One region of the Pectobacterium wasabiae CFBP 3304 genome, then DNA from elsewhere that is predicted to be linked to it. Evidence: predicted binding sites of a transcription regulator. Region 1 holds the regulator's gene; each other region holds the start of a gene.
What was found. Region 1 encodes LexA, which represses DNA repair genes until DNA is damaged. Its sites were predicted from a motif close to TNCTGTATGTACATACAGNA; they were not measured.
Positions count from the first base shown of each region.

Region 2: a site for LexA is predicted at 1,316-1,335, ahead of rmuC (DNA recombination protein RmuC). Genes of this name have one in related genera too.
Region 3: a site for LexA is predicted at 994-1,013, ahead of mutH (DNA mismatch repair endonuclease MutH). Genes of this name have one in related genera too.

Region 1 covers NZ_CP015750.1:2,438,057-2,440,262, forward strand. The annotation lists gene A7983_RS11035 (diacylglycerol kinase) at 199-564, shown strand; gene lexA (transcriptional repressor LexA) at 675-1,283, shown strand; gene zur (zinc uptake transcriptional repressor Zur) at 1,313-1,822, opposite strand; gene A7983_RS11050 (pirin family protein) at 1,929-2,206, opposite strand, start outside.
Region 2 covers NZ_CP015750.1:2,028,613-2,030,818, forward strand. The annotation lists gene argH (argininosuccinate lyase) at 1-1,146, shown strand, start outside; gene rmuC (DNA recombination protein RmuC) at 1,380-2,206, shown strand, end outside.
Region 3 covers NZ_CP015750.1:3,007,983-3,010,188, reverse strand. The annotation lists gene ptsP (phosphoenolpyruvate--protein phosphotransferase) at 1-7, opposite strand, end outside; partial or broken gene rppH (RNA pyrophosphohydrolase) at 73-555, opposite strand; gene mutH (DNA mismatch repair endonuclease MutH) at 1,252-1,944, shown strand; gene A7983_RS13670 (YgdI/YgdR family lipoprotein) at 2,054-2,206, shown strand, end outside.

The DNA.
Region 1 (2,206 bases):
AAGTTGCATGTGCGTTGGCAGCGTTTAAATACTCGGCCCGTCGTGGGCCTCGCCCTGAAGGGCCGCTGCAAGCAGCGTTCAAATCTGCTCCCGGCAGATTTGTCACCCGAATCACTTACTTGAGTAAGCTCATCGGGATTCCCTCTCTTGCCGCCTGCCTGGAACTCGAATTATTTAGAGTCTAAAAATGGAGGATAAATGAATAAAGCAACGGGGATGACCCGGATTATTAAGGCGACCGGTTATTCCTTGAAGGGGTTGAAGCAGGCGTGGCAGCATGAGGCGGCATTCCGTCAGGAAACGATACTGACGATTGTCGGCGTTATTATCGCGTGTTTGCTGCCGGTGACGCTGGTTGAAAAACTGCTGCTTATCGGGTCTGTGGTATTGATTATGTTATTTGAGTTGGCTAACAGCGCCATTGAAGCTGTCGTCGATCGCATTGGCCTTGAGCACCACGAATTATCCGGTCGGGCGAAAGATATCGGGTCGGCGGCTGTCTTTGTTGCCATCTTGCTAGCCGCTGCCGTGTGGGGCAGCATTCTCTGGCAACATTTTGCCTGACGGCACGCATAAATGAATAAAAGTCAGGGGCTTTGCCTATATCTCGATTCCCAATTGTGCCTTACCTGTATATACTCACAGCAAGACTGTATAAACAACCAGGGGGCGGAATGAAAGTATTAACAGCAAGGCAGCAGCAGGTTTATGACCTGATCCGCGATCACATTGCGCAAACCGGAATGCCGCCAACGCGGGCGGAAATTGCCCAACAACTGGGGTTCCGCTCTCCGAATGCGGCTGAAGAACATCTGAAAGCGCTGGCACGTAAAGGCGTGATTGAAATTGTCTCGGGGGCATCTCGTGGTATTCGCCTACTGATGGAAGAAGAGACGGGTATTCCTCTGGTTGGGCGCGTGGCCGCAGGTGAACCGCTGCTGGCACAGGAACATATCGAATGCCGCTATCAGGTTGACCCTGCTATGTTCAAACCCAGCGCTGATTTTTTGCTGCGAGTGAGCGGTATGTCGATGAAAAACATTGGTATTATGGATGGTGATTTGCTGGCCGTACATAAAACAGAAGATGTGCGCAACGGTCAGATTGTGGTGGCGCGTATTGACGATGAAGTGACAGTGAAGCGCTTGAAGAAGCAGGGTAATACGGTGCATCTTCTCGCTGAAAATGAAGAGTTCGCCCCTATCGTTGTCGACCTGCGTCAGCAAAGTTTTTCGATAGAAGGTTTAGCGGTTGGCGTTATTCGTAATAGCGACTGGAGCTAACCGTTAGCAAAAAATGATAGCCCTCGGGGCTATCGTTTTTTAATCGGAACAGTATGGTCGTGATCGCAATGATCCGGCTGCTTGCATGATGCCACTTCCTGGCAGTCTCCACATAACCCATGTGCTTCCACAACGCTGTGACGCAGCGTAAATCCTGACTGCTGCGCCAAGTTGCGTAGTGTTTCTTCCACACCCTCGGTTTGACGTTCCGTGACTTGTCCGCAGCGATCGCAGATGAAAAGGGCAGACGTATGGCTGTGGTCTTCGATGTGGTGACACAGCACATAGCTGTTGTTTGATTCAACGCGATGAATGAAGCCTTGTTCCAGCAAAAAATCCAGTGCGCGGTACACGGTAGGCGGTTTAGCCTGAGGTTCAGTGAGGCGCAGAAGATCCAGCAGGTCATACGCGCTGATAGCGCCCGCCTGTTGTGCCATAAGGCGTAAAACCTCCAACCGCTGTGGCGTTAGACGCACCGCGCGCTGCTGACAAATCTGTTCAGCCTGGGCAAGAAGTTTGTCCTGTTTGGTTGAATCCATTGTCATATCACCCTGACACATTGAGGAACAAGACGGATATCTTACCACGACTGAATAAAAACGCCGAGTGAGTGGCGTTTTCCTGCGAAGACGACGGAAAGAAGAACTACACGACCAGATCGATGAGCAGTGCCCGCAAAGGAGTGTCTGCCTGTAGCGTCAACGTCGTTTCTTCCTTGATGAAGGCTCCATCGCCGCAGTGTAATGCTTCACTGTGCTGGCCACCTTTCACCGCCATTGAACCGTGAATCAGTTGGAGATACGCCTGATTTCCCTGTAGCACTATCGTGCTTTGCTCATTTGGTTGGAGATCGACATGGTGGATCCAAACCTGTTGGCGCAGTTGCAGGCTATCTTGCTCGCCTTCCGGTGAGGCAAGCAGAG
Region 2 (2,206 bases), 410 kb from region 1:
CTGCAAAGCGATGCAGAAGACATTCACAGTTGGGTTGAGCTGCGCCTGATTGAGAAAGTCGGTGATTTGGGTAAAAAACTGCATACCGGCCGTAGCCGTAACGATCAGGTCGCAACCGACCTGAAGCTGTGGTGCAAGGCGCAGGTTGCAGAGCTGCTGCTGTCAGTACGCCAGTTGCGTCAGGCGCTGGTCACGACGGCAGAAGCGAATCAAGATGCCGTAATGCCGGGTTACACCCACTTGCAGCGTGCACAGCCGGTGACGTTTGCACACTGGTGTCTGGCTTATCATGAAATGCTGGTGCGCGATGAAAGCCGTCTGGAAGATACGCTGAAGCGTCTGGATGTCAGCCCGCTGGGCTGTGGCGCGCTGGCAGGAACGGCCTATCCGATTGACCGTGAACAGTTGGCAGGCTGGCTGGGATTCGCCTCGGCGACGCGCAACAGTCTGGATACGGTTTCCGATCGCGATCATGTACTGGAACTGCTGTCCGACGCCTCGATCGGCATGATCCATCTGTCACGTTTTGCCGAAGATCTGATCTTCTTCAACAGCGGTGAAGCGGCGTTCGTCGAGCTGTCTGACCGTGTGACATCGGGTTCCTCCCTGATGCCACAGAAGAAAAACCCAGATGCGCTGGAGCTGATTCGCGGTAAATGTGGCCGCGTACAGGGGGCATTGACCGGCATGATGATGACGCTCAAAGGCCTGCCGCTGGCGTATAACAAAGACATGCAGGAAGACAAAGAAGGGCTGTTTGACGCGCTGGATACCTGGCACGGTTGCCTGATGATGGCGGGTCTGGTGCTGGAAGGCATTCAGGTTAAACGTCCGCGCTGCAAAGAGGCGGCTGAGCAAGGCTACGCCAACTCGACAGAGCTGGCTGACTATCTGGTCGCGAAAGGCGTTCCGTTCCGTGAAGCGCACCATATCGTGGGTGAAGCGGTAGTTGAAGCCATTCGTCAGGGCAAAGCGTTGGAAGCACTGCCGCTGGCAGACCTGCAAAAATTCAGCGCCGTGATTGGCGATGATGTGTACCCGATTCTGGCGTTGCAATCCTGTCTGGATAAGCGTGCTGCACAAGGTGGCGTATCACCACAGCAGGTTGCCAAAGCCATTAGCGATGCGAAGCAGCGCTTAGGCTAAATACTACTGGAGTAGGTCTAGCTATACCTTAAGTTCCCTCAACGTTGGTGCTTCGCGTTGGGGGATTTCTTTGTTACCGCCCTGATTCTTCTGCAAATTATCGTATGCTCATATTCATATGGAATGCGGCTCGCATTTTTCTGCTCAGCCTACTCCCCGGCAAAATTGTTTCTGGACATCCATACAGTATCATTTTACCTTGGCCGACAGCGTGAAAGGCCTGCGGAGGCACAGTGGATATCAGCATATTTTATGGTTTAGGCGGCGGTGTAGTGGGTCTTCTGGTCGGGTGGTTGATTGTCAGCCTGATTCATCAGCAGAAGCTGTCGCAGCATGACACCGAACAGCGGTTATTGGCACAGACATTACAGCAGGCTCAACAGTCGCTCAGCGAACAACAGCAGGTAAAGCAGCAGGATGAACAACGGCTGCGGCAAAACGAGCTGGAATTGCGCACGGTTCACGTACAACTCTCTGCCAGCCATGAAAAGCTGCAACAGCTTGGTGAACTTCGCACTGAGTGTGCGCAGTTAAATCAGGAACTGCGGGCGTTGCGTGAAATCAATAGTGCGCAGGAGGCCGAGCTGCGTGAAGTCACCATTCGGCTGGAAGAAACCCGGATGGCGGCGGAAGAGAAACAGCGGCTGCTGGCAAGCAGCGAACAGCGGTTGACGACGCAATTTGAGAATCTGGCGAACCGCATTTTCGAACACAGCGGCCGCAAGGTGGACGAGCAAAATAAACAGAGTCTGGATAAGCTGTTGATGCCGCTGCGTGAGCAACTTGATGGATTTCGCCGTCAGGTGCAGGACAGCTTTGGCGCGGAAGCGCGTGAGCGCCACACGCTGGCGCACGAGATCCGCAATCTGCAACAACTGAACGCGCAGATGGCACACGAGGCCATCAACCTGACGAAAGCGCTGAAAGGCGATAATAAGACGCAGGGTAACTGGGGCGAAGTGGTGTTAAGCCGCGTGCTGGAAGCCTCTGGCCTGCGAGAAGGGTATGAGTATCAAACTCAGGTCAGTGTGCAAACGGGGACAAATAGCCGTTTGCAACC
Region 3 (2,206 bases), 570 kb from region 1:
TGAGCATAATGTGCCTGAATTACCCTCTTTTCCGCCGGGGACCGGGTGGGGGGGTGCCATACGAGCCGCGACACTCTCCTGAAGCAGGATCACCGGGTTGATAAATTCCTTCATCACGCGACGATACACATCTCGCTTAAAAGAGACGACCTGACGTACCGGATACCAGTAACTCACCCAGCGCCAGCCATCAAATTCCGGCGTGCCGCTGCTCTGCATATTGATATCCGACTCATTACACATCAACTGTAGCAAAAACCATTTCTGCTTTTGGCCGATACAGACCGGTTTTGTATCCCAACGCACCAAACGCTTTGGTAATTTATAGCGTAACCAGTTACGGGTAGATGCCAACACGCGCACATCCTTTTTTCTTAACCCGACTTCCTCAAACAGTTCGCGGAACATCGCTTGCTCGGGACTTTCTCCGGGGTTAATTCCCCCCTGCGGAAATTGCCATGAGTGCTGACCATAGCGCCGGGCCCACATCACCTGCCCCTGCCGATTACAAATTACAATACCAACGTTTGGGCGGTAGCCATCATCATCGATCACCGGACTACCTCAATAAACATCAATGCAAAGATAACCCGATTGTTTCACACTCCCGTCAGGCGGTAAACCACTGCTTAGAAAGCATGTGACACGAATAAAAGTAAGATAACCCACAGATAAGATCAAAGTTATAAACATGTGAAGACCAGAACCCGCAGTTTATTCACTTTTTCTGTGGACATCTTTGTGCAGAACCCATGAAGAAGTGAGTGAAACTCATTTTTCATGAAGAAAAAATATTACTGAAAATTAAAAAATAGTGCTTTTTATTCATTTAATTACGAACCATTTCAACCAAAAAAACGCCCCCTTAATTTTTGTTCAAATGGCACCCAATGCAAGATTGGCGAAAGATCGCACTATGCCGATTTTATCCACAGGGAATGTCTCAAACTCAGGCAATAAATAGGCAAACACAGCAAAAAGGCCGGGAGTCAAGGCTGTAAATGGAACCAGTAATTCATGTTTATGTGGGTTATCCAAGATATCTGTGGATAACCTAGTGTAAAATCCTGTTTATTGTCGGTGGCTATACGTGCACAGTTTGCAAAACCGCATTCAGTGATCGCCGTCACACTGAAAAAAAACGCTACGAATCATGCTATTATTGTTTCTCTCCACAACCTTGCAGGCTATGTATTTGTCTTTTGCATTTATTGTATTTTTTTTGAGCGGAAAAACATCGAGCTATCCCCTATGAATTCACCCTCGGTTCACGCCACAGCACCACAAAATGAACAAGCCTTGCTGGAACGTGCGCAATCCCTCGCGAGTTATAATCTCGCGGAATTAGCGGACATCGCCCGCCTCCCCCTTCCCGCCAACCTGAAACGTGATAAAGGCTGGATTGGCATGTTGCTGGAACGTTTTCTGGGCGCAAGCGCAGGCAGTAAACCCGAGCAGGATTTTCCTGACATTGGCATTGAGCTAAAAACTATCCCTATTGATGAACAGGGCAAACCGCTGGAAACCACCTTCGTCTGTGTCGCACCGTTGACAGGCAACAGCGGCGTAACGTGGGAAAGCAGTCATGTGCGGCATAAGCTCGCCCGGGTACTGTGGATCCCGGTGGAAGGCTCGCGTCACATTCCGCTGGGGGAACGCCGTATTGGTACACCACTGATGTGGAGCCCCAATGAAGAAGAAGAAGAGCAACTACGCTGTGATTGGGAAGAATTGATGGATCTGATCGTGCTTGGCAGGGTAGAAAGCATCACCGCCCGACATGGTGAAGTGTTGCAATTACGCCCCAAGGCGGCAAATAGCCGGGCATTAACAGAGGCGATTGGCGAATTTGGTCAACCGATTTTGACCCTACCACGCGGGTTCTATTTGAAGAAAACCTTTACTGCACCACTGCTGGCCCGCCACTTTATGCAGGTCGAGTGATGCATAATTAATACCTTCCAAATGCATTTTTTCCATTATTCCTACGTTATCCCACACGACCATTTGCTAGACTCACCTTAAGCGTTAGATTTCTTTATGGGTTAATACAATGAAAATACGGCTGAAAATGGCAATAACACTGGCACTATTATTCCCCCTTGCGGGCTGCTCCAGTGACTACGTGATGGCGACAAAAGAGGGGCAAATGCTCCTGACACAGGGGAAACCTGTGTTAGATAAAGATACCGGGCTGCTCAGCTAT